One region of the Micromonospora sp. NPDC049201 genome, then DNA from elsewhere that is predicted to be linked to it. Evidence: riboswitches for the same ligand, from Rfam matches in the RefSeq annotation. Region 1 holds a riboswitch; each other region holds the start of a gene.

Region 1 (7,220 bases):
CGGAGTACCAGGTCACCATGTGGCTGCCCTACCTGGAGCGGATCGGCCGGCCGTTCCTGGTGGTGGTGCGCGAGCCGGAGTTCCTGTCCACCGTGGCCGCCGCCACCCGCGCGCCGGTGGTCCTCTGCCCCACCCTGAAGGCGCTCGACGAGGCGCTGGTGCCCAGCCTGCGGGCGGCGTTCTACGTCAACCACGGCGCGAAGAACGCCCACGTGATCCGGTTCCACCAGCTCACCCACGTGCAGTTGCACCACGGCGACAGCGACAAGGCGCCCAGCGCCAACCCGGTGTCGGCGATCTTCGACAAGATCTTCGTGGCCGGCCAGGCCGCGATCGACAGGTACGCCCGAGCCGGCGTGGAGATCCCCGCCGAGAAGTTCGTCGTGGTCGGCCGCCCCCAGGTCGAGGCCATCGAGGTACGCGGGGAGCCGAGGCCGGCGTCGGCGCACCCGACCGTCCTCTACACCCCCACCTGGACCGGGCACCACGCCGACGCCAACTACTGTTCGCTGCCGGTGGCCGAGACGCTGATCCGGCGACTGATCGACCGCGGCGCGGCGGTGATCCTGCGCGCCCACCCGTACACCGACCGGAACCCGGCCTCGGCGCGACAGCTCGCCCGGCTCACCGAACTGCTCGCCGCCGACAAAGCGAAGACCGGCCGGCCGCACCTGTGGGGCGCGGCGGCGGCCCGGGAGCTGACGCTCACCGAGTGCGTCAACCGCGCCGACGCGCTGGTCTCCGACGTCTCCGGGGTCATCTCCGACTGGCTCTACTCCGGCAAGCCGTACGCGGTCACCGACACCGGCGCCGACGGCGCGCACTTCGTCGAGCGGTTCCCGCTCGCGACCGCCGGCTACGTGCTGCGCCGCGACATGTCCAACGTGGACGACGTGCTCACCGCGCTGCTCGACACCGACCCGAAGGCCCCCGAGCGCTGGACGGCCCGGACCCGCTACCTGGGCGACTTCCCCGCCGACGGCTACGCCGAGGCGTTCCTCTCCGCCGCCCGCCGCGAGCTGGAACCGGACTGGGCCGTCCCGGCGCCGCGTCCGGCCTAGAGATAGGGGTCGAGCAGGGCGAGCACCGCAGCCGGGTCCTCGACGTGGGCGTGGTGGCCCAACCCGGGCAGGGTGGCCACCGGCACGCCGAACGCCGTGAGCTGCGCGTCCGTCACCATCGGATCCGTCTCGCCGCGCGCCAGCAGCACCGGCGCGTCGGCGGCGGCCAGCAGGGCGGGCACGTCGGGCTCACCCACCGCGAACGCGGCCGGATCCATGGCCAGCCGCCACCGTCCACCGCCCCGCTCGTCGCCGGGGTGGCTCCGGTGCCCGTGGCCGTCCTCCCGCCGCAGCCCCGCGTCGACCACCGGGTGGTCGGGGGCGAACAGGCCGGCGAGCCCGGAGACCCGCAGGTAGCGGCGGGCCGCCTCGTCACGGGTGGCGAACCAGGTCACCGGCCGGGCCGCCAACTCGTCCGCCTTGGCCAGCTCGGCCGGTGACCAGACCACCTTGATGCCCAGCCCGACCACCGCGTCGACCGGCAGGCCCCACTGCCGGGCGGCGAGCGACAGCGCCACCACGCCACCGAGCGAGTGCCCGAGCAGCACCAGCCGGTCGTGCGGGCCGAGCCGGAGCGCGTCGAGCCCGTCCGCCACGCGCCGCGCCAGGGCCGCGAACGAGTACCCGGCCTCCGACAACGGCGGTGACCAGCCGTGGCCGGCCAGGTCGGGGGCGAGCCAACGCCCCTGCCAGCGACGCTCCAGCAGCGGCGCCCAGGGCAACCACACCTCGCCGGTGGCGCCCATGCCGTGCAGGAGCACCAGGTGGCGGGTCGCCGTCGCATCGCCCATATGCCGCAGTCTGCCACCGCACGGACACCCCGCGCGAGACCACGCACGGCCGGCACCGCCCGGGCGAATGGAACGCGGTGATTGCCCTCGGACACCGGAGACACCACCGCGTCGTTCACGTGGTGGGACGGCGAGTGGAACGCGGTGGATGTGTGGGCGTGCGTGAGACATCCCTGGCGTGTCAGTGCCTCACTGGGTGGCTTGTCCGGTTCGGTGGTGGTGGGCGGCACCCTGACGGTGGAATGGGTCGGGGGGTCGCGGCGTTGTATCCCGGTGCACGGCCGAGGAAGGCAAGCGCCCCCGCGCCGCCCCGCCCGGGAATGACGGTGGACCCCCGGTCGTTACACACAGTTCCGGCCGCCGCGTCGAGGCCCCCGCCCCGCGAGCAGCCAAGACTTTCTTGTGCGCCTGACGGTGCCCGCACCCCCGGTGCGTTGACCCCCGAATGGAGCCCTCGCCATGAACACGATGCTGCGTAAGAGTGTGCTGGGTATTGCTGGTCTGGCTTTCACCGGTGGTGTTTGCCGGTCCGATCGCCGGTCACGTCGAGTCCGCGCACGCCGCCACCGCCAGCAAGCCGATCGCGGTCGCGAGTGTGCAGGGTGAGCAGTCCACGATCAGCCTCAACGACGAGCAGACGGCCAACGTCAAGGCGATCATCGCGGCGACGAAGAAGGCCGGGCTGCCGGAGCGGGCGGCGGTGGTCTCGATCGCGACGGCGTTGCAGGAGTCGAAGCTGGAGAACCTGGGCCACCTCGGCGACCGTAACGACCACGACTCGCTGGGTCTGTTCCAGCAGCGTCCGTCCTCGGGTTGGGGCACGCCGGAGCAGATCACCGACCCCGAGTACTCGACACTTGCGTTCCTGAAGGGGCTGAAGCAGGTCGACGGCTGGCAGGACATGCCGGTGACCAAGGCCGCCCAGACGGTGCAGGTGTCGGCCTACCCGGACGCGTACGCCCAGTGGGAGAAGCAGGCCACCGACCTGGTCAACAAGCACTGGAACAGCTAAGACGCCACGAAGGCCGGCACCCCGGACAGGGGTGCCGGCCTTCGACGCGTACTGCTCAGGCGGAGTAGCCGCGCGTGGCCATCCAGTTCGCCAGGTCGATGGTGCTGATCCAGTACGCCGGCAGCGACGGGTCGGCCGAGTCGGCGATCCGTACGGTCCGGCCGTCGTTCTGGTAGCCGACCACGGCGATGTAGTGGCCGCCCGGGAACGAGTGCCAGCCGCCGTTGGTGTCGGTGGTGTCCCCGACGACGTTCGAGACCACCGCCCGGCCGTTGCGGACCGCGTTGACCACGTCGGCCTGGAGCCGGTCGATCTGCGCCTTGGTGGCCGTGCCGGGGATCATACGGGTCCGGTACGGGTCGCCCTTGACCTGCTGATTGAGCACCCGGGTGGTGTCCTCGGCCGAGTTGGTGCCCATCTCGGTGGTACCGAGCGCGACGGCGAGCGTGTCCTGGCTGCGCTCGATGCCGGTGGCACTGAGCGCGTTCCGCACCGCGGCCGGGCCGCAGTAGTAGTAGGTGGTCTGCGCCTGGTAGTCGTAGTCGAGCACCTTGCTCGACGGCGGCTTCGGCGTGGCCTTGCGGGTGGTGTCCGGGTCGGCGACCTTCGCCGACGGCGAGGCCGTGAGCGAGGCGCTGGGCGAGCGGCGCGGCGACGCGCTCGGCGAGGCGCTGGGCGACGCGCTCGGCGACGGGACGGCGATGCGCGCCTCGCTGCGGCTGGCGGTGTCGCCGAGGCGGGAGCCGAGTTCCGCCACCGCGGCGGTGTTCTCCTGCCGGGTCGGCGCGTCGTCGGTGGCGGTCAGCGCGGCGCCGGTGCCGCCGGCCAGCACGAGGGCCGCCGCCGAACCGGCGATGATCTGGTACGGACGCTCGGTCGCGAGGCGACGCAGGTGGCGCTTCAGGTGGTACTTCACGGGTTTCCTCCACGGGGTGGGCGGCACGCGCCGACCCCGCGCGTGGAGGAACTCACACGCGCTGGCGGGCGGGACGGCCGCGGGAAGTCGCCCGGATGCCGGGCGGGACGGGGTCGGAAGCGCGTCGCGTCAGGCGAGCGCCGGCACCCCGGGGCCGTGGAGGCGGGGAGACGTTCGGGGGGTGGTGGGCACGGGAATGGAACTCCTTCCGTGGCCGCCGACCGGGTTAGCTGACGGATTCGGGCGGGAAGTACGCCCTACCGCGGCCGTGGGCTCGCGGATTCACCCCGGTGTTGCGTTGGGTCCCCGGTTCGTATGCACGATTAGGCGGGTCGGCGCGGCGTCGCCATCTGCGATCGGGAACCGCACCGGACGCGCCGACACTACCGGTGGGTACACGCCCTGCCAAGCGCTCCCACCTGCGTAAACGTCTTCGACGACTACGGATTCGGAACAGCCGGTCACCGACCTCCCTCAATGGGACAAGCGGCCACGTCGGCGCCGCACGGCAGGAAGCGGACATCCGGCCGACGAAGAATCGGGCAGCGGGCGCAGCAGGGGCCATCGAGCCGGACGGCCGCCGGCGGACGGCACCGGTGACCGGCCTCACCGGTTTCGGGTAACGATTCGGTCGACGTGCTCCCCTGGGCCGCTCAGCCGACGCGGGCCGGACGCCACCGGGCCCCCCGCACCGCCGACGGGACCGGGACGCGGCTCGCCGTCGAGACGCGGGACGTGGGCACCGGCCACAGCGCCGTGGTGGCCGCGTACGCCTCGGCGGCGAGCGTCCGGGCCGCCTCGGCGGCCAGTTCGGCGTCCCGCCACGCCAGGCGTTCCCGCTCGGCGGCCGTCTCCCAGCCGGCCCGCCGCCCGTCGCGGACGGTCCGGGCCAGCACGATCTCCTGCTCGGCCGGGTGCCGCCGCGGGTCCCACCCGTTGCGGTGGGCGAGCACGTCGGCGAGCTGGCGGGCGGTCAGCTCCCCCCGCCAGTGCGCCGTCATGGCGGCGTGGTGCAGCCAGCGTTCGCGCGCCGCGTACTCGGCGGGGGTGCGGGGGGTGTGCGGGGCGGGCAGCGCGCCGGCGCCGGCCAGGCGGCGGGCGGCGGCGTCCGCCTCGTCGTAGGCCGTCCAGGCCCGGTCGGCCTCGCTCTGGGCGGCCAGCCACTGCTCGCGACGGCGACGGGCGGTCTGCGCGGCCCCGGCGGCGGCCACCGCCACCTCGTCGGCGTACCGGGCCAGGTCGGCGCGGTGGAGCGCCTCCGCGTCGACCGGTTCGGGTGCCGGCTCCCCCGCGCCGTCCCGTTCCGGTCGCGCGACCAGCACGGCGAGCAGGACGAGGGCGAGCACGGTCAGCGCCGACCAGATGGCGGCGGCCTCGGGGACGGCGGTGAGGAAATTGAGGAGAACGGTCTGCGACATGGTCGGCACCTCACGGGAGACAGTGGCGGGTAACCCCGCACGGCCGGTCGGGGGCGGGGCGCGGCCGGAGTTCGGGCGCCGCCGGGCCGCCGAGGGGGCGTTGCGGGGTGAGGTTCGGTGGGCGCGGTCACGGGCCGGGCCCGGGGCGGGTCAGCGGGCGGGCGGGGCCCGCGGGCCGGCCGGAGCCGGCGGCTGGCCGACCGGGAACGGGTGCCGCCCGGTCGGAGGCGGGACATCGCCCACCGGCTGCGGCTCGGGAACGCCGACGCGGCTCCGCTGCCGATCGAAGGCGAGGACGCCCTGCCGCTCGGCGACGGCGACGCCCTGCCGCTCGGCGACGATGACGCCCTGCCGCTCGGCGGCGGTGTCGACCTGCCGCTCGGCGACACTGCCGTTCGGCCGTTCGGCGTCGACGTCGGCCCGCAATCCGGCGACCGGGCCGGCCGCCGCGGGTGCGATCGGGGACACGCCGGTCGGCAGCGTGGCGGCGCCCAGCGAACAGGCGACGACCACGGCCAGGCTGGCCAGCATCCGTGCGACCCAGCGCGCCACCCACCACACGGGACAGGTGAGCGCAATCGGAGCCACGGGAACAAAATACCGCCGATCCGGGCACAGCGCATCGTCGCCCGGCGTGTCGCGACGCCGTTGACCAGGGTGGACCGCTCAGTCCGGCCGGCGCCGCCCGGCGTACTCGATCGACGGGTCCGGCTCCCCGGCGGACGCCGCGCCGGTGTCGTCGACGGCCGCGCGCGGTGCGGGCACGCCCGGTGCCGGCGCGGCGGCGGCCGGACCGCCGCGGGCCCGGCGCGACGGGCCGAGGCGGCGCATCATCGGCTCCTCCACCCAGCGGTGCAGCACGGCGGCGAGCGCCAGGGTGAGCAGCAGGAAGCCGAGCACCGCGAGCGGGCCCCGCCACCCGGGCAGCCCGGTCCCCCAGTCACCGGTGAGCCGCAGCACGGTCACCATGACCAACACGTGGACCAGGTAGAACGCGAACGAGACCTCACCGAGCCAGCGCATCGGCCGGGACCGCCACGGGGTCCGCCGACCCCGCACGTCGGCGTCCGCCGCCGCGGTGATGACCAGCAGGTACGCGACGGCGAGCAACGCCGCCCAGAACTCGGCCCGGATCCACAGCGCGGCGACCGCCCAGGTGGCGACGAAGGCCAGGCCGGCGGTGGTCAGCCCGGGGCCACGCCAGCGGTTGCGGCGCATCAGCTCGGCCGCCGCCGCCCCCATCCAGAACTCGAACGAGCGGGTCACCGGGAAGATCTGCGTGAACCACCACCGCTGCTCCTCGGGCACCAGGTGCTGGCCCGGCCAGAGCGCCAGGATGAGCAGCGGCGCGGCGACCAGCACGGCCCGGAGCACGCCGGTACGCGCCCGGCGCAGCCACGGCACCACCAGCGGCAGGCACAGGTAGAAGGCCAGCTCGCAGGAGAGCGACCAGCTCACGTTGTTGATGCTGTAGAAGTAGCCGTTGAGCGGGATCCACGCCTGGACCAGGAACAGGTTCCCGATCGCGGCCCACGGCAGCACCGGGTCGGCGAACCAGGCCGCCACGGCCAGCGCCGCCAGGAACGTCACCACGTGGTTCGGGTAGATCTTGGCCGCCCGGCGGCGCAGGAACGTCCACCCCGACTCGCCGTCCCGGTACGACCAGACGAGCACGAAGCCACTGAGGATGAAGAAGAACTCGACGCCGGAGAGGCCGAGGCTGAAGACCTTGCCCATCACCGCCTGCCACTGCGGCTCCGCGATGATCCGCATGGTGCCCGCGTGGAAGCCGAAGACCAGCAGGGCCCCCATCCACCGAAGCCCGGTCAGCGACGGCAGACGCGGAGCACGGGTGGTGGTCGGGGCGCTGGTCATCCCGGGCACCTTACCGGGTGGCCGGGGGCGGATTCCGGCGCGGCGACGTCCGGGCCGGTTCCGGCGGGCGGCGGATAGGATTTCCGTTCCCGCGCGGTGGGGCCCACCGGGCCCGCCGGGCCCGTACGGAAGGTGAGCAACCGGATG
Region 2 (7,220 bases), on a different contig from region 1:
CCGCCGGCTGGACGCTGACCTGGACCTATCCGGACGGTCAGCGGATCGCCCAGCTCTGGAGCGGGACGTACACCCAGACCGGCTCGGCGGTCACGGTGACCGACGCCGGCTGGAACGGCAACCTCGGCGTCGGCGCGTCGACCACCGTCGGCTTCACCGGCACCGCCCCCAACGGCAACCGGACACCGACCGTCTCCTGCGCCGCGCGCTGACGGGTTCCGCGGGCGGCACCACGAGATGACCATGAGGTTGACGAACTGGGCAGCGCTCCTCCGCCCGTCACCCTCATGATCACCGGAGCCCGCTGACGCGACGGTGGCCGTCCCCCTCGTCGGGGACGGCCACCGTCGTCGTGTGCGGGTGCGGTCAGCCGTCCAGGCCGGCGGGGGAGTTGGGGCGGTCGACGTCGACGAACTCGATCTCGTCGGCGGCACGCTCCCGGCTGCCGGCGGCGCGGGCGGCGGTGCCGGCGGCCCAGCCGATCGCCGCGCCGGCCAGGGCCGCCGCGATCAGCAGCGTCCACGGCAGCGCGGGCCGCCGGCCGGCGAGCGCCTCGAAGGCGAGGCCGGCCCGGCGGCGCGCCTCGTCGGCGGCGGAGCCGACCAGGTCGGTGGCCTCGTCGGCCAGGCCGGAGGAGCTGCGGCGCGCGACGCGGGTGGCGTCCCGCACGCTGTCACCGGCGGTGCCGACCGCGTCGAGCAGGTGCTGCCAGGCCTGGTCCGCGACCCGCTCGGGCTTGCTACGGCGGTCCAACAGGTTGGATCCGAACATCGTTCTACCTCCTCGGGTGCCGAAGCCCGGCGGCCACGTCGGACTCCGGTGGTCATCCGGCGCGTCACGGTTCACTTCCCCGGGCAGTGCCCCGCCCGCTCCCGCGCCAAACCCCGCCCGCTCGGTCAGTCGAGCGGCGGGGAAACGGACGGGGTGGGCGGAATCACCCGTACGCGCCGGGGACCGGGTGTCCCGGTGGGATGCGCGGGCCCGCTACCCTGGGTCGGCGGATCGGCCGACCCGGTCCGGTCGTTCGGCCGGTCACTGGTCCGCGTCGAAGGGGAAATCGGAACCCGGAGGTGCGGTTTGGGCTCACCCAGGTGTGCCCAGTCCGCGAATTGCTCATCCCGGGGGGTGGCGACCGGGGCCGTTGGAGGAATACTCTCGGTCGCGGCCCGCGTACTGATGAGGCGCCCGTTGGGGCGAGTGGAGGTGCTCGCGTGAGCCTGTCGATCGTGAAATCGGTGCGTCCGGGTGGTGTCGTCCAGATCGCGCCCCGTGGGGAGATCGACGTCGACACCGCGTACGAGGTGCGGGAAGCGATCGCCGAGGTGCTGGCCAAGGCGCGTCCCGTCCGGATCGAGCTGAACATGCGGCTCGTCACGTTCATCGACTCGGTCGGCATCAGCGCCATGGTCGCCGGCTTCCAGACCTGCGAGGTCAGCGGCGTCAAGCTCGTGGTCACCGAGCCGAGCCGGTTCGTGCACCGGCAGCTCTGGGTGACCGGCCTGCTCGGTCTCTTCGGCGCGCCGGAGCCCTGGTTCGCCGACGAGGCTCCCGAGGTGCTCCCCGGCGCCTGAGCGCCACCCGCCCGCGCACCGATCCTGCGTCCGGCCCCTCGCCGGCCGGGGGACCTTCGACCCGTTGCCAGGCCGGCCCCGGTACGGGACGATCGTCCGGACCCACGACGGCGAGGGGGACCGGTTGCAGAGCAGCGACAGCTTCAGCTACACCGTGCAGGCCCGGTGCAGCCGGGCGGACGCGGTGGCCCTGCTCGGCGACCTGAGCCGGCAGGGCGAGCTGCATCCGCTGATCGTGCGGGTCCGGCAGTTGCCGCCCCGGCCGGGCGCGCTGGCCAGCTTCGCGATCACCGACCGGCTGGAGCTCGGTCCCCTGCACTTCCCGGTCACCTACCAGGCGGACGTGCTGGTCGCCACCGAGGACGAGGTGGTCACCGTCGCCCGGCAGCAGCCGGCGACGACGGTGCGTAACCACACCCGGCTGCGCGACGAGCCCGACGGCGTGGTGCGGATCGACGTGGAGATCACGCTCACCGCGCCGGCGCCGCTGTTCGGTTACGCGTTCCGCCAGGCACGGGCCGCTCACCTGGGCCTCGCCGCCCGCCTCGGCGCGACGCTGGAGGGCCGGCCCGCCTGATCCGCCCCCACGGCTTCCAGACGGACAGCACGGTGGCGATCAGCAGCAGCGTGGTGGAGACGGCCGGCGGCACCACCAGGTCGACCCGCAGGTGCGCGTCGGCTGCCCCGGCGAGCGCGCCGAGGTGCCGGATCCGGGGGGTCAGCAGGAGCAGCACCAGGCCGAGCATGACGGTGGTGAGCGCGAACTTCACCAGCACCCATCGCCAGCGCAGCAGGCCCCACGGAGTGAGCAGGGCACTGGCGGTCCCGATCAGCCAGACCGCCACGCTCAGCGGTGCGAACAGCCAGGTGACCAGCAGCGCCGCCGCCGGGTAGACCACGTCGGGGTCGGCGCCCCGCAGCCCGGCGACGCCGAGCGCGAGCAGCGTCAGGTCGGTGCCGAGCCAGCCCAGCGAGGTGGCCAGGTGCGCGGTGAGCAGCGCCTTGCGGCCGGCGGGGGAGAGTCGTCTCATGTCCCGATCGTCGCCCCGTCGCGCGGCCCACGTCGTGGGCCGCGCGACGACACCCGGTGTACGTCGTGGGGCGTAGTGCTCAGTAGACCGACAGGTGCACGTGGTTGGTGTGGTCGCTGGACGGGTCGCCGTTGCCCCCGCTGTACGACTTCCAGCCGCTGCTGGGCAGCCAGATCTGCTTGAACCAGATCACGTAGAGCACGGCGAGCGGGTCGGCGTTGCGCACGAAGTACGCGGCCAGGTTGTTGCCGTACGTCCGGTCGCCGCCGCTGGCCACGCCGCCGAAGCCGCTCTTCTGGGCCGCGAAGTCGCAGGCCCGACCCTTCGGGTGCTCGCCGGAGCCGCTGGGCCGGTGGCAGGAGACGTACCGGGTGAAGCCGGCGGCCTGGGCCTGTTGCAGCGCGTGCAGCGTACGCGGGGTGATGCAGCCGCTGGCCGGCGTCGGGTCGTTGACGCTGCACGACTCGGCCGGCCAGGAGCCGTCGGAGTTGCGCTTGGCCGGCTTCGCGTTCGCGGTGGAGGTGCCCCGGATCCCGCCGCTGCCGCCGCCGCTGCTGGCGGACGGCCGGTTGTTGGCCTCCTCCAGCGCCTGCTCGGCCTGCTCCTTGCGCTTGGCCATCACCGTGACCTGCTTGCGTTGCTCGCGGACCTCGCCGTCGAGCGCGGTACGGGTGCGGATCGCCTCGTCGCGGGTGGTGATCAGCTCGCGCAGCGTCCGGTCCTCGTGCGCGGCGACCGTCTCCAGGGCGGCGGCCCGGTCCATGAAGCCTTCCGGGCTGGTGCTGCCGAGCAGCGCCGCGGCGGTGCCCATCCGGCCGGTGCGGTACGCCACCTCGGCGATCTCACCGACCTTGGCGTTGCGCTCGGTCAGTTCCGCGTCGATCGTCACGAGTCGTTCGTTGAGCTGCTTCTGCCGGGTCACCGACCGGTTCAGCGCGGCCCTGGCCTCCAGCCAGCCCTTGCTGGCGGCGTCGAGCTTGGCGCGCAGCGCCGGCGTGCCGCCCTCGTCGTCGTCCCCGGGCGCGGCGGCGAGCCGGCCGGTCGGGGGTGCCGCCGAGGCGGGGGAGACCGGTGCCGTCACGAGGCCGAGGGTCAGCATCGCGACGAGCAGGGCCGCCATCCGGGCGGCCGTTCGTCGTACAGGTGCCACTGGGGGCATTCACGTGTCCTTCCGTCAACCGCCGACCGGGTTAGCTGACGGGTTCGGGACGGAAGATCCCTACCGCTGACGCGGATGCACCCCACGTACGTGGTTCCCCGGCTCGCCCCGCGGGCGATTAGGCGACGGCCGCTCCGTCGGCGCCGGATGACGCCTGCGGGTCGGCCGCGACCGAGCCTACCGGCGTTGCCCGGAGCCGGCTCCGCCACCCGGAGCCGAATACCGGGCAAAACCGGCATAAGTCAACAATAGCCACTCGAATTTAAGTCTGTCCTAACTACCAGCCGGTTGGGCCGCAGGCGCCGGCGGACGCTCCGGGTTCGATCTGCAACGTGGCGTGATCGATCGAGAAGTCCTCGTGCAGCGCGGCCCGGGCGGCGGCCAGCACGGTGGCGACCTCCGCGCCCGGATCGGTGGTCAGGTGTGCCGAGGCCACGTCCATGCCGGAGGTGAGCGTCCAGACGTGCAGGTCGTGCACCTCCGCCACGCCGGGCACGGCGGTCAGCCGGTCGTGCACGGCGGTCACTTGGAGGTGTTCCGGCGCGGCCTGCACCAGGATGCGCACCGCGGCCCGGCCGAGCCGCCAGGTGCGCGGCAGGATGAACAGGCCGATCGCCACCGCGACCAGCGGGTCGGCCCACCACCAGTCGGTGACCGCGATGACCAGCGCGGCGCCGATCACCCCGAGCGAGCCGAGCAGGTCGCCCAGCACCTCCAGGTACGCGCCGCGCAGGTTGATGCTCTCCTGGGCGCCGGAGCGCAGCAGCGCGAACGCGGCGATGTTGGCGAGCAGGCCGAGCACGGCCACCACCAGCATCGGTCCGGCGAGCACCTCCGGCGGCTCACCGAACCGGCGTACCGCCTCGATCAGGACGTAGACCGCGACGGCGCCGAGCAGCACCGCGTTGGCCAGCGCGGCGAGCACCTCCAGCCGGTAGAGCCCGAACGTGCGTTGCGGGTCGGTCCGGGCGCGTCGGGTGGCGGTGATCGCCGCGAGCGCCATGCCGATGCCGAGCACGTCGGTGAACATGTGGCCGGCGTCGGAGAGCAGCGCGAGCGAGCCGGTCGTGACAGCGGCCACCGCCTCGACCACCATCAGCACGGCGAGCAGCGCGAACGCCGCCCAGAGCCGACCGGAGTGCCGGTGCGCCGCGTTGGCCACCGCAGCGCTGTGGTCATGACCTGCGCCCACGCACCCACCCTCCCGCCCCGAATCCCGGACGGGCCCAATCTATGCTCACATCGCTATGTGTGCAAGTGACTGTGGCGTCAGCCCACCGGATCGAGCGTGGTCAGGCGCTGGGTGGCCCGGGACAGCGCGACGTAGAGCGTGCGGACACCCGAACCCGGGTCGGCCCGGATCTCGCTCGGCGCGACCAACACCACTCCGTCGTACTCCATGCCCTTGGCCTGGAGGCTGGTGACCACCTGGAGCCGGCCCGCGTCGAGGTCGCCCAGCCAACCGGCCACCTCGTCCCGGCGCGGCACCGGCGTGATCACGCCGACCGTGCCCTCCACCTCGGCCAGCAGCGCCCGGACCGCCTCGACCGTGGCCGCCGGCAGCTCGGCCGCGGCCACCGTCCGCTCCACTGGCGGCACGCCTGTGGAACGCACCGCGACGGGCAGCGCCAGATCCGGATACCGCCGACGGATCTCCGCCGCCGCCACGGCGAAGATCTCCGCCGAGTTGCGGTAGTTGGTGGTCAGCTCGAAGCGACGCCGGGGCCGCCGCCCCAGCGCCTGGTCACGGGCCCGGTCCAGCTCCTGCGGATCGCCGGTCCAGGCGGTCTGCGCCGGATCGCCGACCACCGTCCAGGACGCCAGCCGGCCGCGCCGCCCGACCATCCGCCACTGCATCGGCGAGACGTCCTGCGACTCGTCCACCACCACGTGGGCGAAGTCGCGGTAGTCCACCGGGCGCTCCCGGGCGGCGGCCCGGGCCGCGCGCTGCCGATCGGCGTACGTGCTCAGCTCGCGCACGCCGCCGGCCAACTGGTACGGGTCCCGCTTCGGCTTCGCCCGCCGCACCGGCTTGCCGAGCAGCGCGTCCAGCTCGTCCAGCAGCGCGATGTCGGCGACGGTCAACCCGTCGGTGTCCAGCGTCCGGTACGCGTCGGTGAGCAGCCGGATCTCGGTCGCGGAGAGGACCCCGCCGGCGTACCGGCGCAGCCGCTCGGGCCGGGCCAGCCAGCCCAGCACGTGACGCGGGTGCAGCCGGGGCCACCAGGCCTTGAGGAACTCGCGGAACTCGGGCCGCTCGATGATCTCGTCCTCGAACGCGGGCTGCTCCGGCAGCCGGCCCACCCGCAGCGTCCGGGCCTGCGCGTAGAGCGCGGCGAGCACGGCGTCGAACGCGGCCCGACGCACCTCGTTGCGACGCGCGCCCCGGGTCAGCGTGCGGTCCCGAACCGCGTCCAGCGCCGGCCGGTCGAGCCGCAGCAGCTCACCGCGGTAGAGCAGGCGCAGCTCGGCCGGGGAGTCCGGCACCGCGTCCCGCGCGGCGCGCTCCAGCACCCGGCGCATCCGCAGCGAACCCTTCACGGCCGCCACCTCCGGCGGGTCGGTCCGGGTCGCCGACAGGCCCGGGAACAACGACCCGAGCGAGTGCAGCGTGGCGGTCTCCTCGCCGAGCGAGGGCAGCACCGAGGCGATGTACTCGACGAACACGCCGGACGGGCCGACCACCAGGATGCCGCCGCCGGCGTACCGGGCCCGGTCGGAGTAGAGCAGGTACGCGGCCCGGTGCAGCGCCACCGCCGTCTTGCCGGTGCCCGGGCCGCCGGAGACGATCGTGACGCCGCTGCCGGGGGACCGGATCGCCTCGTCCTGCTCCCGCTGGATGGTGGCGACGATGTCGCGCATCCCGCGACCGGTGGCCCGGGACAACGTGGCCAGCAGCGCGCCGTCCCCGACCACCGCCATGTCCGCCGGCGCGGCCTCCGGGTCCAGCAGGTCGTCCTCGATCCGGGTGACCCGCTCGGCGGCGGACTGGATCGTGCGCCGGCGCACCACGCCGCGCGGCTCAGCGGGCGTGGCCTGGTAGAACGCGGCGGCGGCGGGCGCCCGCCAGTCCACCACCAGCGTCTCCGCGTCGTCGGCGCGCACCCCGAGCCGGCCCACGTGCAGCACCTGCCCGGTGCGCAGGTCCAGCCGCCCGAAGACCAGCCCTTCGTGCTCGGCGTCCAGCACGTGCCGGCGCTGCGCGGCGTGGAAGACCATCGCGTCCCGCTCGACCAGCGCGCCGAACGTGCCGACCCGGGCCAGCCGGTAGCCCTCCCGCTCGGCGTCGGCCGCCGACCGGCGCAGTTCGGCCAGCCGGGCGTACACCCGGTCGAGATGCCGCTGCTCGGCGGCGATCTCCCGGTCCAGCGTGGTCTGGTCGGTCAACGCGGTGCTCCTGTGGTCGGACGGCACGACGGGCTGAATGAGGGTACGGGCCGCCGGCAAGCCGCACGTCGG
Region 3 (7,220 bases), on a different contig from region 1:
CGTTCGCGAAGTCACCGACGGCGGGCGTCGGCCCGGCCTCGGCCGCGCCCTCGGCGACCGCCCGCGCGATCGGGTGCTCGGAGGCCGCCTCCAGCGCGCCGGCCAGCCGGAGCAGTTCGCCGGCGTCCTCGCCGTCGGCGGGCAGCACCTCGGCCAGCGTCATCCGGCCGGTGGTGACGGTGCCGGTCTTGTCCAGCACCACGGTGTCCACCCGGCGGGTGGACTCCAGCACCTCCGGTCCCTTGATCAGCACGCCGAGCTGCGCGCCGCGCCCGGTGCCGACCAGCAGCGCGGTCGGGGTGGCCAGGCCGAGCGCGCACGGGCACGCGATGATCAGCACGGCCACGGCGGCGGTGAACGCGGCGGTCGGCCCGGCGCCGGTGCCGAGCCACCAGCCCAGCGTGCCGGCGGCCAGGGCGATCACGATCGGCACGAACACGCCGGAGATCCGGTCGGCGAGGCGCTGCACCGCCGCCTTGCCGGTCTGCGCCTGTTCCACCAGCCGGGCCATCTGGGCGAGCTGGGTGTCGCCGCCGATCCGGGTGGCCCGGACCACCAGCCGGCCGCCGGCGTTGACGGTGGCGCCCACCACGGCGTCGCCCGGCCCGACCTCGACCGGCACCGACTCGCCGGTGAGCATGCTGGCGTCGACCGCCGAGGTGCCCTCCTCGACCACGCCGTCGGTGGCGATCTTCTCGCCGGGCCGGACCACGAACCGGTCGGCGACCGCGAGCTGGTCGACCGGGATCCGGACCTCCGACCCGCCGCGCAGCACGGCCACGTCCTTCGCGCCCAGCTCCAGCAGGGCCCGCAGCGCGGAGCCGGCGGTGCGCTTGGCCCGCGCCTCGAAGTAGCGCCCGGCCAGGATGAAGACGGTCACCCCGGCGGCGGCCTCCAGGTAGATGTTGCCGGCGCCGTCGCCGCGGGTGATGTCGAACCGGAACGGGTGCGTCATCCCGGGCATCCCGGCGTCGCCGAGGAAGAGCGCCCAGAGCGACCAGCCGAACGCGGCCAGCGTGCCGAGCGAGACCAGCGTGTCCATGGTCGCCGCGCCGTGCCGCAGGTTGACCAGCGCGGCCCGGTGGAACGGCAGCCCGCCCCAGACCACCACCGGCGCGGCCAGCGTGAGCGAGGCCCACTGCCAGTAGTCGAACTGCCAGGCCGGCACCATCGCCAGCACGATCACCGGCAGCGTCAGCACGGCGGACACCCACAGCCGGGTACGCGCCACCCGCAGCTCGTCGACCGGCTCGGCGGCCGTGCCCTCCCCGGCGCGGGCGGGCGGCGGCACCTCGGCCGTGTAGCCGGTCTTCTCCACGGTGGCGATCAGGTCGGCCGGCGCGATGTCGTCGGCGTACCGGACGGTGGCCTTCTCGGTGGCGTAGTTCACCGTGGCCTCGACGCCGTCCATCCGGTTGAGCTTCTTCTCGATCCGGGCGGCGCAGGACGCGCAGGTCATGCCGCCGATCGCGAGTTCGATCAGGTTCGGCGCGGTCGGCAGCGTCTTTCCCGTGGTGGTCATCGCGACACCTCCCCGGTCAACTGTGCCCGTGCCCCGGCGTGCCGTGTCCGGCGTCCGGGGTCGGTGCGGTGGTGGATGCCGGCGTGGGCTGATCGCCGGCCAGGACGGTGAACTCGGCGGTGTGCACCGCGTCGCCGTGGCGGAAGTCCAGGTAGAGACGGTACGCCCCGGCGGACGGCACCTCGGCCGCGAACGTGACCGCCGGCCCGGCGGGCGTGCGCCCGTCGTCGGGCGTGCCTTCCGGGTGCACGTGCAGGTAGGCCAGGTCGCCCTGGCGCAGCGCCACCAGGTGCCCGTACGCGCCGAGGTAGGGCTGGAGGTCGGTGACCGGGCGACCGGCCCGGCTGACGGTGAGCGTGAGCCGGCTGGTGCGGCCCGGCTCCGGCGTGCCGGTGAGCGTGACCGTGTAGCCGTCGACCGTGGCGGTGGTGGCCGGCGCCGGCAGCGGCCGGGCGGCCAGCGGGCCGGGGACGGTGACGTCGACGCCGAGCGTCAGCGGTTCGCCGCCGGTCGGCGTGAAGTCGGCGAACGCCCGCCAGACGCCGGGCCCGGCGAGCGGCGAGGCGACCCGCCAGGTGCCGTCGGCGGCCAGCTCCGGGTGCACGTGCCGGAAGCCGGACAGGTCGCGGCGGGCGACGATCAGGTGCATGCGCCTGTCGTGCGCCACCTCGTAGCGGGTGACCGGTGCGCCGTCCGGGCCGGTGATCCGGAACGCGAACTCGCCGGCCGGGGCGGTCACCGGCTGGAGCGTGTAGCCCCGCTCGGAGACCAGCAGGCCGCCGGGCAGGTGCGCGCCGCCGGTGCTCCCGTCGCCGTGGCCGGCGGCTGCGTGGTCGGTGTCGGTGGTGTCGTGCCGGGTCTCGGCGGCCGGGGCGGCGGGACCGGCCACGTGACCGATCCCGTACGCCCCGGCGAACACCGCCGCGAGGCCGAGCGCGAAGCCACTCAGCTTCGTCGCCGTGTTCATGGTGCCTCCTCGGTTCTGCGGGTCCGCGGACCCGTCACGCCCCGGCGAGGTCGTAGCCGGCCTCGTCGACGGCGGCGCGCACGGCGTCCGCGTCCAGTGGTTCCCGGCTGGTGACGGTGACCCGGCCGGCGTCCAGGTCGACCTGGACGTCGGTGACGCCCGGCAGCGCGCTCAGCTCGGTGCTGACCGCGTTGACGCAGTGCCCGCAGGTCATGCCCCGCACCTGGTAGGTGGTGTCCATCTCGCCCTCCGATCCGATACCCCCTGGGGGTACGAGTCGTACGGTATCATACCCCCGAGGGGTACGGTATCCTCGACGCATGACCACGCCGTCCACCCCGGTCCGGGGCTACACCGCCAGCAAGGACCAACTGCTCGCGCGGCTCCGCCGCATCGAGGGGCAGGTCCGGGGCATCGAGAAGATGGTCGAGGACGACCGTTACTGCATCGATGTGCTGACCCAGATCTCCGCCATCCAGGCCGCGCTGGACAAGGTCGCGCTGGGCCTGCTCGACGGCCACGCCCGACACTGCATGCACGAGGGCGCCGCCGAGGGCCGAGCCGACGAGATGGCAACCGAGATGATGGCCGCCGTAGGCCGCCTCATGAAACGCGGCTGACCCCCTCCCCACCCCACCCCGCCCCACCCCGCCCCTCCCCGCCCCCGCCCCGCCCCTCCCCGCCCCCGCCCCGCCGATCTTGCAGTTGCGGCCCTCGAAGCGCCCTGTTCGCGCCGTTTGCCGGGGCCGCAACTGCAAGATCGCGCAGGTGGGGTGGCTACCATGACCCGGGCGGCGAGCCCGGGCGTGGCAGGACGCGTCCGCGCCGGCCGGGTGGACGACCGGGCCGGTGAACCGGTGCGCCGCGACCCGTAGGGAGAGCCGCCGTGGGCGCCGACCACACCCGTCCCGCCCCCGCCGCGCCGCCGGGCGTACGCCGGCTCCTGCTCGCGACCGTGGTGCCGCTCTTCGTGCTCACCGTGCTCGCGGCGCTGGTGCTCTGGCCCCGGGGCGGCGGCCCGGAGCCGGCCGAAGCCGAGAACGTGCCACGCCACCACGGCACGGTGACCCGGGTGGTGACCGAGCCCTGCCCACCGACCCCGGAGGCCCCCGAGGGTGGCGGCGGCCGGTGCGGCACCGTGACGGTCGCCGCGGAGCAGGGCCCGGACGCCGGCCGGCAGGTCGAGACGCCGATCCCGGCCGGGCCCGGGGCGCCGCGCGTCGAGGTCGGCGACGAGGTGATCCTGGTCGAGCTGACCGACCCGGCCGACCCGTCGGTGAAGGCGTACAACATCGCCGAGCACCAGCGCGCCACGCCGTTGATCTGGCTGGTGGCGCTCTTCGCCGCCGCGATCGTGGCGTTCGGGCGCTGGCGCGGGCTGGCCGCGTTGGGTGGCCTGGTGGCGAGCTTCGCCATCCTGCTCGGCTTCGTGCTGCCCGGAATCGGCGCCGGCCGGTCCCCGCTGCCGGTGGCGATCGTCGGCGCCGCGCTGATCATGTTCGTGGTGCTCTACCTGACCCACGGGATCAGCGCGCAGACGTCGGTGGCGGTGCTCGGCACGCTCGGCAGCCTGGTGGTCACCGGCGTGCTGGGCACGCTCGCCACCGCCGCCACCCACCTGACCGGCTTCGGCAGCGAGGACGCCACCACGCTCTCCATGTTCCAGGGCGGCGTGGACCTGCACGGGCTGCTGCTGGCCGGCATCATCATCGGCTCGCTGGGCGTGTTGGACGACGTCACGGTCACCCAGGCGGCCACCGTCACCGAGCTGGCGCACGCCAACCCCGACCTGTCCCGGCGGCAGCTCTACCGGGCGGCCACCCGGGTGGGCCGGGCGCACATCGCGTCCACTGTCAACACCATCGTGCTGGCGTACGCGGGCGCCTCGCTGCCGCTGCTGCTCCTGCTGGTGGCCGACTCCCGGCCGGTGAGCGAGATCCTCACCAGCGAGTTCCTGGCCCAGGAGATCGTCCGCAGCGCGGTGGCGACGCTCGGTCTGATCGCCGCCGTACCGCTCACCACCGCGCTGGCCGCGGTCGTGGCCACCGCCGGACGGCGCGGGCCGGCGGCCGGGGCGTCGTCACCACCGCCGGACCGGCCCCCGGCGGCCCGCGGCGAGGCGCTGGAGGCGCTCGGCGGAACGCCGGCCGAACGGTGGCCCGGCCGCCGGGGAAGTACGGATGTCGCATGGTGACACTCCGCAGCGTGACGGCGGGCGAGAAACGCGATGCTGGTCACGCTGGGCAATGTCGAATTCTCGCGATTGGTCGGCTTCCGGGCGTAGATCCCCGGTCGACATCTCGGGTAACCTCGCTGCCGGTCACCGCCGAAGGCGCGCACCCGCGCCTGCGGTGCCGCCGCCCAATCGCCTCCGGGCGAGCCGGGGAACCAGGTACATGGGGTGAATCCGCGTCAGCGGTAGGGGCCGCTTCCGTCCCGAACCCGTCAGCTAACCCGGTCGGCGGCCGACGGAAGGGAACACTGTGACGGCACCCCTGCGCCGCTGCTTGACACCCGTGGTGGCCGTGCTCGCCGCGCTCGCCGTGCTGGTCGGGCCAACCCCGGCGTCGGCAGCCCCGCACACCGCCGCCCCCAACCCCTCGGGGCACTCGGAGGACGACGACCCACCGCTGATCAGCGAGGCCGTCACCGCCGCCAACCGGGCCTATCTCCAGGCCAAGTCCAAGCTGGACACGTCGCGCAAGCGGCAGCTCAAGCTCGCGCTCGAGGTGAAGGCGGCGCAGAACGAGCTCGACGCGCTCAGCCCGCAGGTCACCGAGATCGCCGCGCAGTCCTACCGCACCGGTCGGGTCGGTGCGATGGCGATGCTGCTGGAGAGCGACTCGCCCGACTCGTTCGTCCGCCGGGCCAGCGCCCTGGACGAACTCAACCTGTTCAACGGGCAGCGGCTCGCCGCCATCAACGCGGTGAAGACGCGCGCCGAGCAGGCCAAGATCGCGCTCGACGCCGAGGTGCGCGAGCAGGAGAAGCAGACGAACGCGATGGCCCGCGAGAAGGTCGAGGCGCAGAAGGCGCTGAAGCTGGTCGGCGGGCTGGACTTCACCGGCGGCCTGGTCTCGGCCACCTCGCCGGTTGCCAAGATCGGCCCCGGCCGCACCGCCGACGGCGGGTGGAAGTCCGAGTCGTGCAGCGAGAACGACCCGACCACCTCCGGCTGCGTCACGCCGCGCACGCTGCACGCGTACAAGGAGGTCAAGCGCGCCGGCTTCAACCGCTTCGTGGGCTGCTACCGCCCCGGCGGGCCGTGGGAGCACCCCAAGGGCAAGGCGTGCGACTGGTCGTTGCAGAACAGCGGCTTCTCGCCGTGGCACAACAACGACACCCGCCGGTACGGCAACGAGGTGGCCGCCTTCCTCATCCGTAACGCCGACCGGTTGGGCATCTACTACGTGATCTGGAACCGGCAGATCTGGTTCCCGGCGACCGGCTGGAGTTCCTACAGCGGCCCCTCGAACCACACCGACCACGTGCACATGTCACTGCTCTGACGCGTACGCGAGAAGGGGCCGCCTCCGGGCGGCCCCTTCCGTGTGTCCGGGGGGTGGTCAGCCGGCGAGCGCCGGGTCCACCGGTGCGGCCGGCGCGGGCACCGGGGCCGAGGACTGCGCCACCGTCCGCACCTCGCCGCCACTGAGCCGGTACGACATGCCGGCCACCGCGCACGCTCCGGCGGCCACCCGCTCGGCGAGCACCGTCGAGCGGGCCAGCAGCGTCTCCACGGTCTGCGCGATGTGGATGTCGATGATGCCGTCGAGGTCCGTGACCTCCTGCCGGGCGGCCCGGAGCAGGCTGGGCGAGACGGCGTCCACCACCGCGCCCAGGTGCCCGGCCGGCGCGGAGCCGGTGCGGACCGCCTCGCGGGCCGCCTGGACCGCGCCGCACGAGTCGTGGCCGAGCACCACCACGAGCGGCGTGCCGAGCACGGTCACCGCGTACTCGACGCTGCCGAGCACCTCGGGGCCGGCGGTGTGCCCGGCGGTACGCACCACGAAGAGGTCGCCGAGACCGCGGTCGAAGATGATCTCGGCGGCGAGCCGGGAGTCGGAGCAGCCGACGATCACCGCGAACGGGTGCTGGCCCTCGGCGACCGCGGCCCGGTGCCCGGCGTCCTGGTTCGGATGCTGCGGCACGCCGGTGACGAACCGGTGGTTACCGGCCCGCAGTTCGGCGAGTGCCTCGTCGGGAGTGCTCGGGATCATCGCTGCTCACCTCGTCCTCGGGCGGAACGACCAGGCCGGCGGTCGGCGGTGTCGGCCTCGCGACCCACCGTCACACGAGACCGATGGCACGTCAAGATTTCGTGATACGCGTTTCATGCGTTATGACTCGACCTGCTCCGGGTCCGGGCAGTCGCCCGCCACGCCATACGATGACCACCATGGCGACCACACCAGGCGAGGACGGGAGCCGCCGGCACTGGACCTTCCTCACCAACCACGGGCACGTGCTGCTGGCCATCGCGCGCAACCCCACGGCGCGGCTGCGGGACGTGGCGGACGAGGTGGGCGTCACCGAGCGGGCGGCCCAGGCGATCGTCGCCGACCTGGAGGCCGGCGGCTACCTGCACCGCACCCGGGTGGGTAGGCGCAACGAGTACACGATCAACCCGAACGGCCGCTTCCGGCACCCCGCCGAGGCCGACCAGCAGGTCGGGGCGTTGCTCGACCTCTTCGCCGCCGAACCGGCGGCCACCGACGCCACCCCCGAGCG
Region 4 (7,220 bases), on a different contig from region 1:
CATCTCGCTCACCCACTTCACCGGCGCGCAGTGGAACGAGGGCCGCAAGGTTTCCCGATCCGAGGCCAGACCCGGTGATCTGGTCTTCTTCGGCAGCGACCTGCATCACGTCGGGCTCTATCTCGGCGACGGGATGATGGTGCACGCGCCCCGCACGGGCAAACCGGTGCAGGTGTCGAGCATCAGCACCCAGCCGCTCGCCGGCTTCGTCCGGGTCAGCTGACCGCACCCGTTCCCGGCAGAAGGCCCCCGGTCCAGGCAGGACCGGGGGCCTTCTCGCATCGACGGGTCGGCTCAGCGCGGCGCGCCGAGCGGCGACGGCAGGATCAGCACGTCGTCGAGGTTCACGAACATGATCCGGTGGCCGAACTGGACCTGCACGTAGCGGTTCTCGCCACGGACCACGGTGCGGTCACCGGGGGCGGAGCCGTCGTAGGAGACCGCCCGGTAGTACTCGCCCGGCAGCACACCGCCCACCGCGTACCGCTGGCCGGCCGCGAACGTGTACTGGAGCGGGGAGATGGCCTGGTACGGAATCGTCTCCGGGTAGGCGGCCTGCTCCGGGTAGGCGCGGCCGTACACCGGGATGGTGGCCTTGCCGGGGCGCGGCGTCACCACGAAGCCGGTGGCCCACTTCGCGGTGGGCGCGGCGGCCGGGTTGTGGAACCACGCCTTCTGGCCGAGGTACCAGATCGCGGTCCAGTCGCCCTCGCGGCCGGCCACCGCGTACGTCTGGCCGGCGGAGGCGCGGGCGCCGTGGTCGGAGATGTACATCGTGTCCGGCGTGCCGTCCGGGCGCAGCCCGAGGTCGTTGACCAGTGGGGCGTCCGCGCTCGGCGCGGTCCGCAGCACCACCGCCGAGGAGCCGCGCGACGGGCAGGTCTCGGCCGGCGGGGTGGGCGTCGGGACGCCCGGCGGCTGCTGGTTGCAGCCGACGAACGCGGGCCGGTTGGTGGCGAAGTCCGGGTCGATGGTGACCAGCCCGGTACGCGACGTGCCGGTGGTCCGGAACGGCGCCTTCATCAGGTCGAAGTAGTGCGACCAGTCCCAGTAGGGGCCCGGGTCCCAGTGCATGCCCCGCACGTTCGCGGCGGTGATGCCGGGCACGTTGTCGTGGCCGATGATGTGCTGCCGGTCCATCGGGATGCCGAACTTCTGCGCCAGGTAGCGGACCAGCTTGGCCGAGCTGCGGTACATCGCCTCGGTGTACCAGGTGCCCTGCCCGGCGAAGCCCTCGTGCTCCAGGCCGATGGACTTGGCGTTGACGTACCAGTTGCCGGCGTGCCAGCCGACGTCCTTGGCCTTGATGTGCTGCGCGACGTAGCCGTCCACCGACCGCAGCGTGTAGTGCCAGCCCAGGTAGTCGGCACGTTTCACCAGGTCGACGCTGGGGGCGAAGTAGCCCTCGGTGTCGTGGATGACGATGTATTCGATCTTCTGCTGCTTCGGCCGGTCGCCCAGGTCGTGGTTGCCGTAGTCGCCCGGGTCGGCGCTGAGCTGCTCGTAGGGGGCGGGAATCCACTCGCAGGCCAGCCGCACCGGGCACTCCAGCCCGTCCGGCCGCGCGGCGTGGCGCAGCCCGAGCCGGGCCAGTCCGGCCCGGTCCGGCTGCGCGGCGGTGGCGGCCAGCGTGACCCGTTGCCCGTCATCGGTGGTCCGGGCCGCGCCCTGGCCGAGCTGGTCGTAGACCTCGTCGGCGAAGGCCGCCGCCGCGTCGGACGTGTCCGCGCCGGAGTAGCGGGCCACCGCGCCGTACCAGGCCGCGACGTCGCTGCCGGCGCCGACCGGCCCACCCAGTGCCTTCTGGTACGACGCCAGCAGCGCCGCGCCACCGCGGATGTTCGCCGCCGGGTCGGTGCGCAGGGTCTGCGCGTCCAGCCCGGTGAGCGTGGCGGCGGCGTCGAGCGTCTGGAGCGAGGCGGTCGGCAGCGGCGTCTCCCGGGTCGGCGCGGCGGCGGTGGCCGGGTCAAGCCGAAGCGGGCGGCTGTCGTCGCCGCGCGGGTCCTCGTCCTCGTCGACGTGCGCGCTGCCCGGCGTGGCCAGGATGTGCGCGGCGTCGGTCAGGTGCATCGGGCCGTAGCCGCCGCTGGTGCTGGGCTGGCCCGGGTGGGTGTCCCACCTCGACTCCAGGTAGGAGACACCGAGCAGCACGTTCTGCGGTACGCCGTACTCGGCCGCCGCGGCAGCGTACTGCTGCTGGCGGTCGCCGGTGGGCTGGGCCGCCTGCGGCGCGGCGCTCACCGGGCCGGTGGTGGCCAGCGCGGTGGCCGTCGCCACGGCGGCGGCGAGCAGGATCCGTCTGCTCGACGGCGGGGCTGAGAGGTGCATCGAACCTCCTGGACAGGGATGGGGGTCACTGCGTTCCCACCCTCACGCCAGCCCCCCGTGGGGTCAATACCTTTCCAGGAGGCAATCCGATGCGAAGAAAATCTCCATTCGCGTTCGCCCGCCGTATCAGGTACGGAGTGTCACGGTCGTTCGGGTTGCGGATTGGTAACGGGAATCTTTACTCTGGTCAATCGTCGGCCGCATCTTCACCGTCCAACCCGGTCGGTGACGGCCCGACACCGCCGAGTCGCCCACGGGCGAACCGGGGACCCAGGTTCCTGGGGTGAATCCGCAGCCACTGCGGTAGGGCGCTTCCCTTCCCGCCCGAACCCGTCAGCTAACCCGGTAGGCGGTCAGGCAGAAGGAGTACGGACGCCCGGTGGCCCACCATGCCCCGCGGCCGACGTCGAGCCGGTCGGTCGACCGGTCCGCCGTCGTGCCGCGTTTCCGCTGGTCCCGCTTCACCACCACACTTGCCGCCCTGGTCGGCGCCGCGGTCGTCCTGACCGGTGGCGCGACGGCGGCGCACGCGGAACCCTCGGTCGCCGAGATCGAGGCCCAGATCGACCGCGACTGGAACAAGCTCGAACCCGTCATCGAACAGGTCAACGCCGTCCGCGGGCAGCTCGCGGTGCGCCGCAAGCAGGCCGACGCGCTCGGCAAGCAGATCGCCCCGCTCCAGGCCCGGGTGGACGCCGCGCTCGGCCAGGTCGGCGGGCTCGCCGCCGACGCGTACAAGGGCGACAACCTCTCCACCGTCAACGCGCTGCTGGGCAGCCGTTCGCCGAGTGAGCTGGTCGCCGGCCTGGAAATGCTCGACCGCTTCGCGCACCACCAGCAGGAGCAGGTCCGCGACATCGCCGCGCTGCGCGACGAGCTGGCGGCGAAGAAGAAGCCGCTGGACGCGATGGTCGCCGACCTGAGTCGCACCGAGGCGCAGCTCGCGGCGAAGAAGAAGCAGATCGACGCCGAGATCGCCAAGCTCCAGAAGCTACGGCTCAAGGTGTACGGCAACGGTGGCGGCGGCCCGCTGCGCCCGGCTCCCTGTCCCGCCGGATACCCGGGCGGCGCGGCCGGGGTGGCGGTCAAGTTCGCCTGCGCCCAGATCGGCAAGATCTACGTGTGGGGCGCGGCCGGCCCGGACCACTTCGACTGCTCGGGCCTGACCATGGCCGCCTGGGCGAAGGCCGGGGTCTCGCTGCCGCACAACGCCCGCCAGCAGCACGACGTGACGAGGCGGGTCAGCCGCGCCGAGCTGCGCGCCGGTGACCTGGTCTTCTACTACGGCGACCTGCACCACGTGGGCATGTACGTCGGGGACGGCTGGGTCGTGCACGCCTCCCAGTCCGGCAAGCCCATCACCATGAAGCGCGTCGACGACGGCGACATCAACAGCTACGGCCGCCCCGGCTGAGGTGTAAGGAGGGGCCCCCTGTTAACGCATTCCGCATAACAGGGGCCCCTCCTAACAACCAAACTCGGCGTCAGCGGGTCGGCCAGGTGCGCCAGCTCTGCCAGGACCGGCTCGGCGTCGGGCCGCGCTGACCCTGGTAGCGCGAGCCGTAGACGGCCGAGCCGTACGGGTGCTCGGCCGGCGACGAGAGCCGGAAGATGCAGAGCTGGCCGATCTTCATGCCCGGCCAGAGCGTGATCGGCAGATTCGCCACGTTGGACAGCTCCAGCGTGACGTGGCCGGAGAAGCCCGGGTCGATGAAGCCGGCCGTGGAGTGGGTGAGCAGACCGAGCCGCCCCAGCGACGACTTGCCCTCCAGTCGGCCGGCCAACTCCTCGCCCAGCGAGATCACCTCGAGCGTGGAGGCGAGCACGAACTCGCCCGGGTGCAGCACGAACGGCTCCCCCTCGGGGACCTCCACCATCGACGTCAGGTCGTCCTGCTGCACCGACGGGTCGATGTGCGTGTAGAGATGGTTGTTGAAGACCCGGAACAGCCGGTCCAGGCGTACGTCGATGCTGGATGGCTGCACCAGCGTGGGCTCGAAGGGCTCCAGCGCGAGCGTGCCCGCCTTGATCTCGGAGACCAGGTCGCGGTCGGAGAGCAGCATCGGAACACTCTAGCGACAGACGGTGGTGAACAGCGTGTCGGACTACTTCTTCGTACACGTGTTCGATAGACTGTCGGCATGGCTTCCTGGTCCGAATTCGCCGCCGACGAACCCCGACTCGCGGCCGAGATCCGCCTTCTGATGCAGCAGTACGGGCCGGGCTTCGGCTATCTCGCCACGGTCCGCGCCGACGGTGGCCCACGGGTGCACCCGGTCTCACCGCTGATCACCGACGACGGCCTCTGGTGCTTCGTCATCGACTCGCCGAAGCGCCGCGACCTCGAACGCGACGGCCGTTACGCGCTGCACTCCTTCCCGCCGGAGGAGAGCGACGACGAGGCCTACCTGGCCGGTCGGGCCCGGCCGGTGACCGATCCGGCGACGGTGGACCGGCTGACCCGGATCGGCCGGGCGGCGCCGCAGGGTGACTGGCGCCTGTTCGAGTTCTCCGTCGACGTGGCGATGCTGACCCGCCGGGACCCGGTCACCCAGATCGGTGCCGGCCGCCCGGAGATGCGGCTCTGGCTCGACCCGGGGGAGGTCGCACCCGCGTCCGCCACTCCGGTGTCGCCACCCCTGGTCGCGGCCCGGCGTGACGCGCTCGTCCCGGACGGCCGCCGTGGTCGGCACGGCTTCGACACCCGCCGGCCGGCCGCCTGACCGGGCCCGGAAAAACGACGGTGCCGGCCCCGTCCGCAGACGGGGCCGGCACCGGTACGTGGTGCGGTGGCGATCAGGCCGCGCGGTAGGCGTTCCACGCGGTCAGCATGCGGCTCGCCTGGCCGGCGGTGAACTGGTACATGCAGGAGTCGTACGTGTAGTCCATGAAGTTGGTGATCGGGTCCTTGCCGGTCGTGGAGCAGGTGTCCCGACCGGTCGGGCACTCGTACGCCGGGGAGGCCTCGGCCGGGGTGTCGGAGACGCTGTCACCCGAGCCCGAGCAGCCGCCCTGGAAGGTGTGGTAGAGGTTCAGCCAGTGGCCGATCTCGTGGGTGCCGGTGTCGCCCTGGTTGTAGTTGGTCGCGGTGCCGCCGGGCAGCGACTCGCCGAGCACGACCACGCCGTCCATCTTGTCCAGCGTCCGCTTCGGGAAGGTCGCCCAGCCCAGCAGGCCGTCGCTGAGCTCACCGAGGTACATGTTCAGCGTGTTCTTGCCGCCCGTGCGCAGCGAGGTCTTCATCGACCGCTCCGCCGAGGAGCCCTGCACGATCGGGTACCACGACGCGTTGGTCACCCGGTTGATCTTCGTGAGCTGGAAGCTGAACGCGGTGGCCGCGCCGCCGGTCGAGCCCGCGTACGCCTGGTTGAGCACGCTGATCTGCTGGGTGATCAGCGAGTCCGGGATGTTGCCGCCGGCGCGGGTGCTGTTCTCCTGGATGACGTGCACGACGACCGGGATGGTCACGGTCGCCAGCGGGGCGACGGCGCCGGTCCGGAAGTTGGCCCGCTCGCGCTGCGCGGCGGCGAGGTCGGCCTCGCGGTCGCGAACCTGCTTGGCGGTCAGGTGGTTCGGGTCGAGCTTGGCGTGGCCGCCCTTGGCGACACGGGCGTCGGCGTGGGCGTCGGCCGGCTCGGCGCACACGCCGGCCGGGGCGGCCGAGAAGGCCGAAGCAGCGGGGACGACGCCGACGGCGGCGGTGCTGAGCAGCAGCGCGAGGGTCGACGTCGCGACACCGGCGGTACGCCGGGTCAGCAGGTTGGGACGGAGTCCCATGGGCCCACCTCTTTCTGACGGCGTGGCAGGGGGTGTGTCACGCCGAGCCGGAAACGTGTGGCAGACGTTACATCCCATCGAGGGATTTGAGAACGGCCATATGTTGCCGGCATGCAACATTCGTTGATCAACTCGGCTGGGCCCGCGTGGCGGGGGTACCTGGGTGCACGGGGGTGGTGACCTCAGGTACAGTGGTGCCGCTCGCGGGTGTAGTTCAATGGCAGAACATCAGCTTCCCAAGCTGACAGTGCGGGTTCGATTCCCGTCACCCGCTCCACGATCGAGGCCCTGGTGAGGACGACAGTCTCGCCGGGGCCTTCGGCGTTGCGGCGGTTGGCGGACGTCGAACCCGCGGTCAGGGGACTATTCTCCGGGGACCGACGAAGATCCATCGGGGGATGATCTTGAAGCTTCTTCTCACGTCCGCGGGCATCAGGAACGCGAGCATTCAGGACGAGCTGGTCGGCCTCCTGGGCAAACCGATCGCCGACGCCAACGCCCTCTGCATTCCGACCGCCGCGTACGCCATGGGCGGTCCCGCCGGGGCGTGGCGCTTCATCACCGGCCAATCCGTCATACCGATGTGCGAGTTGGGGTGGAAGTCGTTGGGGGTGCTGGAACTCACCGCGTTGCCCAGCGTCGGTGAAGATCGCTGGGTGCCCTGGGTCCAGGAGGTGGACGCCCTGCTGGTGGGCGGCGGGGACGCCCTGTATCTGAGCCACTGGATGCGGCAGTCCGGCTTGGCGGAGCTGCTGCCGTCGCTGGATGCGGTCTGGGTGGGGGCGAGCGCCGGCAGCATGGTGATGGCCCCCCGGGTCGGGGCCGAATTCGTCGCCTGGACCCCACCCGGCGGGACCGACGAAACGTTGGGCATGGTCGACTTCTCGATCTTCCCGCACCTGGATCACCCGGACCTGCCGGAGAACACCATGGCCGAGGCCGAGAAGTGGGCCGCCGGCATGTCGGGACCGGCATACGCGATCGACGATTCAACAGCCATCACCGTGATCGACGGTAACGTCGAGGTCGTCACCGAGGGGCACTGGAAGCTGTTCCCGGCACAGTCGTGACGACAGGCGATCGGCCCGCCGCGAGGCCGGATCGCGTTCTCAGGA

The links. Region 1 has a riboswitch for cyclic di-AMP ahead of ACZ6O5_RS16510 (C39 family peptidase). Riboswitches for the same ligand answer to the same signal wherever they lie in the genome.
Region 2: linked by a shared signal. The riboswitch ahead of ACZ6O5_RS20730 (coiled-coil domain-containing protein) and the one ahead of ACZ6O5_RS16510 (C39 family peptidase) in region 1 are both predicted to bind cyclic di-AMP.
Region 3: linked by a shared signal. The riboswitch ahead of ACZ6O5_RS10785 (coiled-coil domain-containing protein) and the one ahead of ACZ6O5_RS16510 (C39 family peptidase) in region 1 are both predicted to bind cyclic di-AMP.
Region 4: linked by a shared signal. The riboswitch ahead of ACZ6O5_RS18590 (C40 family peptidase) and the one ahead of ACZ6O5_RS16510 (C39 family peptidase) in region 1 are both predicted to bind cyclic di-AMP.

Annotation. Positions count from the first base shown of each region.
Region 1 covers NZ_JBVJHM010000007.1:89,583-96,802, reverse strand. The annotation lists gene ACZ6O5_RS16525 (CDP-glycerol glycerophosphotransferase family protein) at 1-1,061, shown strand, start outside; gene ACZ6O5_RS16520 (alpha/beta hydrolase) at 1,058-1,852, opposite strand; partial or broken gene ACZ6O5_RS16515 (hypothetical protein) at 2,312-2,864, shown strand; gene ACZ6O5_RS16510 (C39 family peptidase) at 2,920-3,780, opposite strand; cyclic di-AMP (ydaO/yuaA leader) riboswitch at 3,981-4,120, opposite strand; gene ACZ6O5_RS16505 (hypothetical protein) at 4,434-5,198, opposite strand; gene ACZ6O5_RS16500 (hypothetical protein) at 5,349-5,750, opposite strand; gene ACZ6O5_RS16495 (acyltransferase family protein) at 5,865-7,073, opposite strand; gene ACZ6O5_RS16490 (polysaccharide pyruvyl transferase family protein) at 7,218-7,220, shown strand, end outside.
Region 2 covers NZ_JBVJHM010000009.1:121,252-128,471, reverse strand. The annotation lists gene ACZ6O5_RS20755 (cellulose binding domain-containing protein) at 1-212, shown strand, start outside; gene ACZ6O5_RS20750 (hypothetical protein) at 367-771, opposite strand; gene ACZ6O5_RS20745 (STAS domain-containing protein) at 1,212-1,571, shown strand; gene ACZ6O5_RS20740 (SRPBCC family protein) at 1,636-2,148, shown strand; gene ACZ6O5_RS20735 (hypothetical protein) at 2,042-2,602, opposite strand; gene ACZ6O5_RS20730 (coiled-coil domain-containing protein) at 2,682-3,761, opposite strand; cyclic di-AMP (ydaO/yuaA leader) riboswitch at 3,767-3,896, opposite strand; gene ACZ6O5_RS20725 (cation diffusion facilitator family transporter) at 4,039-4,953, opposite strand; gene ACZ6O5_RS20720 (HelD family protein) at 5,031-7,148, opposite strand.
Region 3 covers NZ_JBVJHM010000004.1:187,603-194,822, reverse strand. The annotation lists gene ACZ6O5_RS10810 (heavy metal translocating P-type ATPase) at 1-1,522, opposite strand, end outside; gene ACZ6O5_RS10805 (hypothetical protein) at 1,539-2,489, opposite strand; gene ACZ6O5_RS10800 (heavy-metal-associated domain-containing protein) at 2,524-2,730, opposite strand; gene ACZ6O5_RS10795 (metal-sensitive transcriptional regulator) at 2,810-3,109, shown strand; gene ACZ6O5_RS10790 (YibE/F family protein) at 3,376-4,683, shown strand; cyclic di-AMP (ydaO/yuaA leader) riboswitch at 4,838-4,968, shown strand; gene ACZ6O5_RS10785 (coiled-coil domain-containing protein) at 4,973-5,998, shown strand; gene ACZ6O5_RS10780 (carbonic anhydrase) at 6,056-6,709, opposite strand; gene ACZ6O5_RS10775 (helix-turn-helix transcriptional regulator) at 6,880-7,220, shown strand, end outside.
Region 4 covers NZ_JBVJHM010000008.1:82,349-89,568, forward strand. The annotation lists gene ACZ6O5_RS18580 (C40 family peptidase) at 1-223, shown strand, start outside; gene ACZ6O5_RS18585 (N-acetylmuramoyl-L-alanine amidase) at 295-2,328, opposite strand; cyclic di-AMP (ydaO/yuaA leader) riboswitch at 2,559-2,694, shown strand; gene ACZ6O5_RS18590 (C40 family peptidase) at 2,708-3,742, shown strand; gene dcd (dCTP deaminase) at 3,813-4,391, opposite strand; gene ACZ6O5_RS18600 (pyridoxamine 5'-phosphate oxidase family protein) at 4,470-5,051, shown strand; gene ACZ6O5_RS18605 (zinc metalloprotease) at 5,125-6,105, opposite strand; tRNA gene ACZ6O5_RS18610 (tRNA-Gly) at 6,309-6,382, shown strand; gene ACZ6O5_RS18615 (Type 1 glutamine amidotransferase-like domain-containing protein) at 6,510-7,175, shown strand; gene ACZ6O5_RS18620 (DUF6331 family protein) at 7,215-7,220, opposite strand, start outside.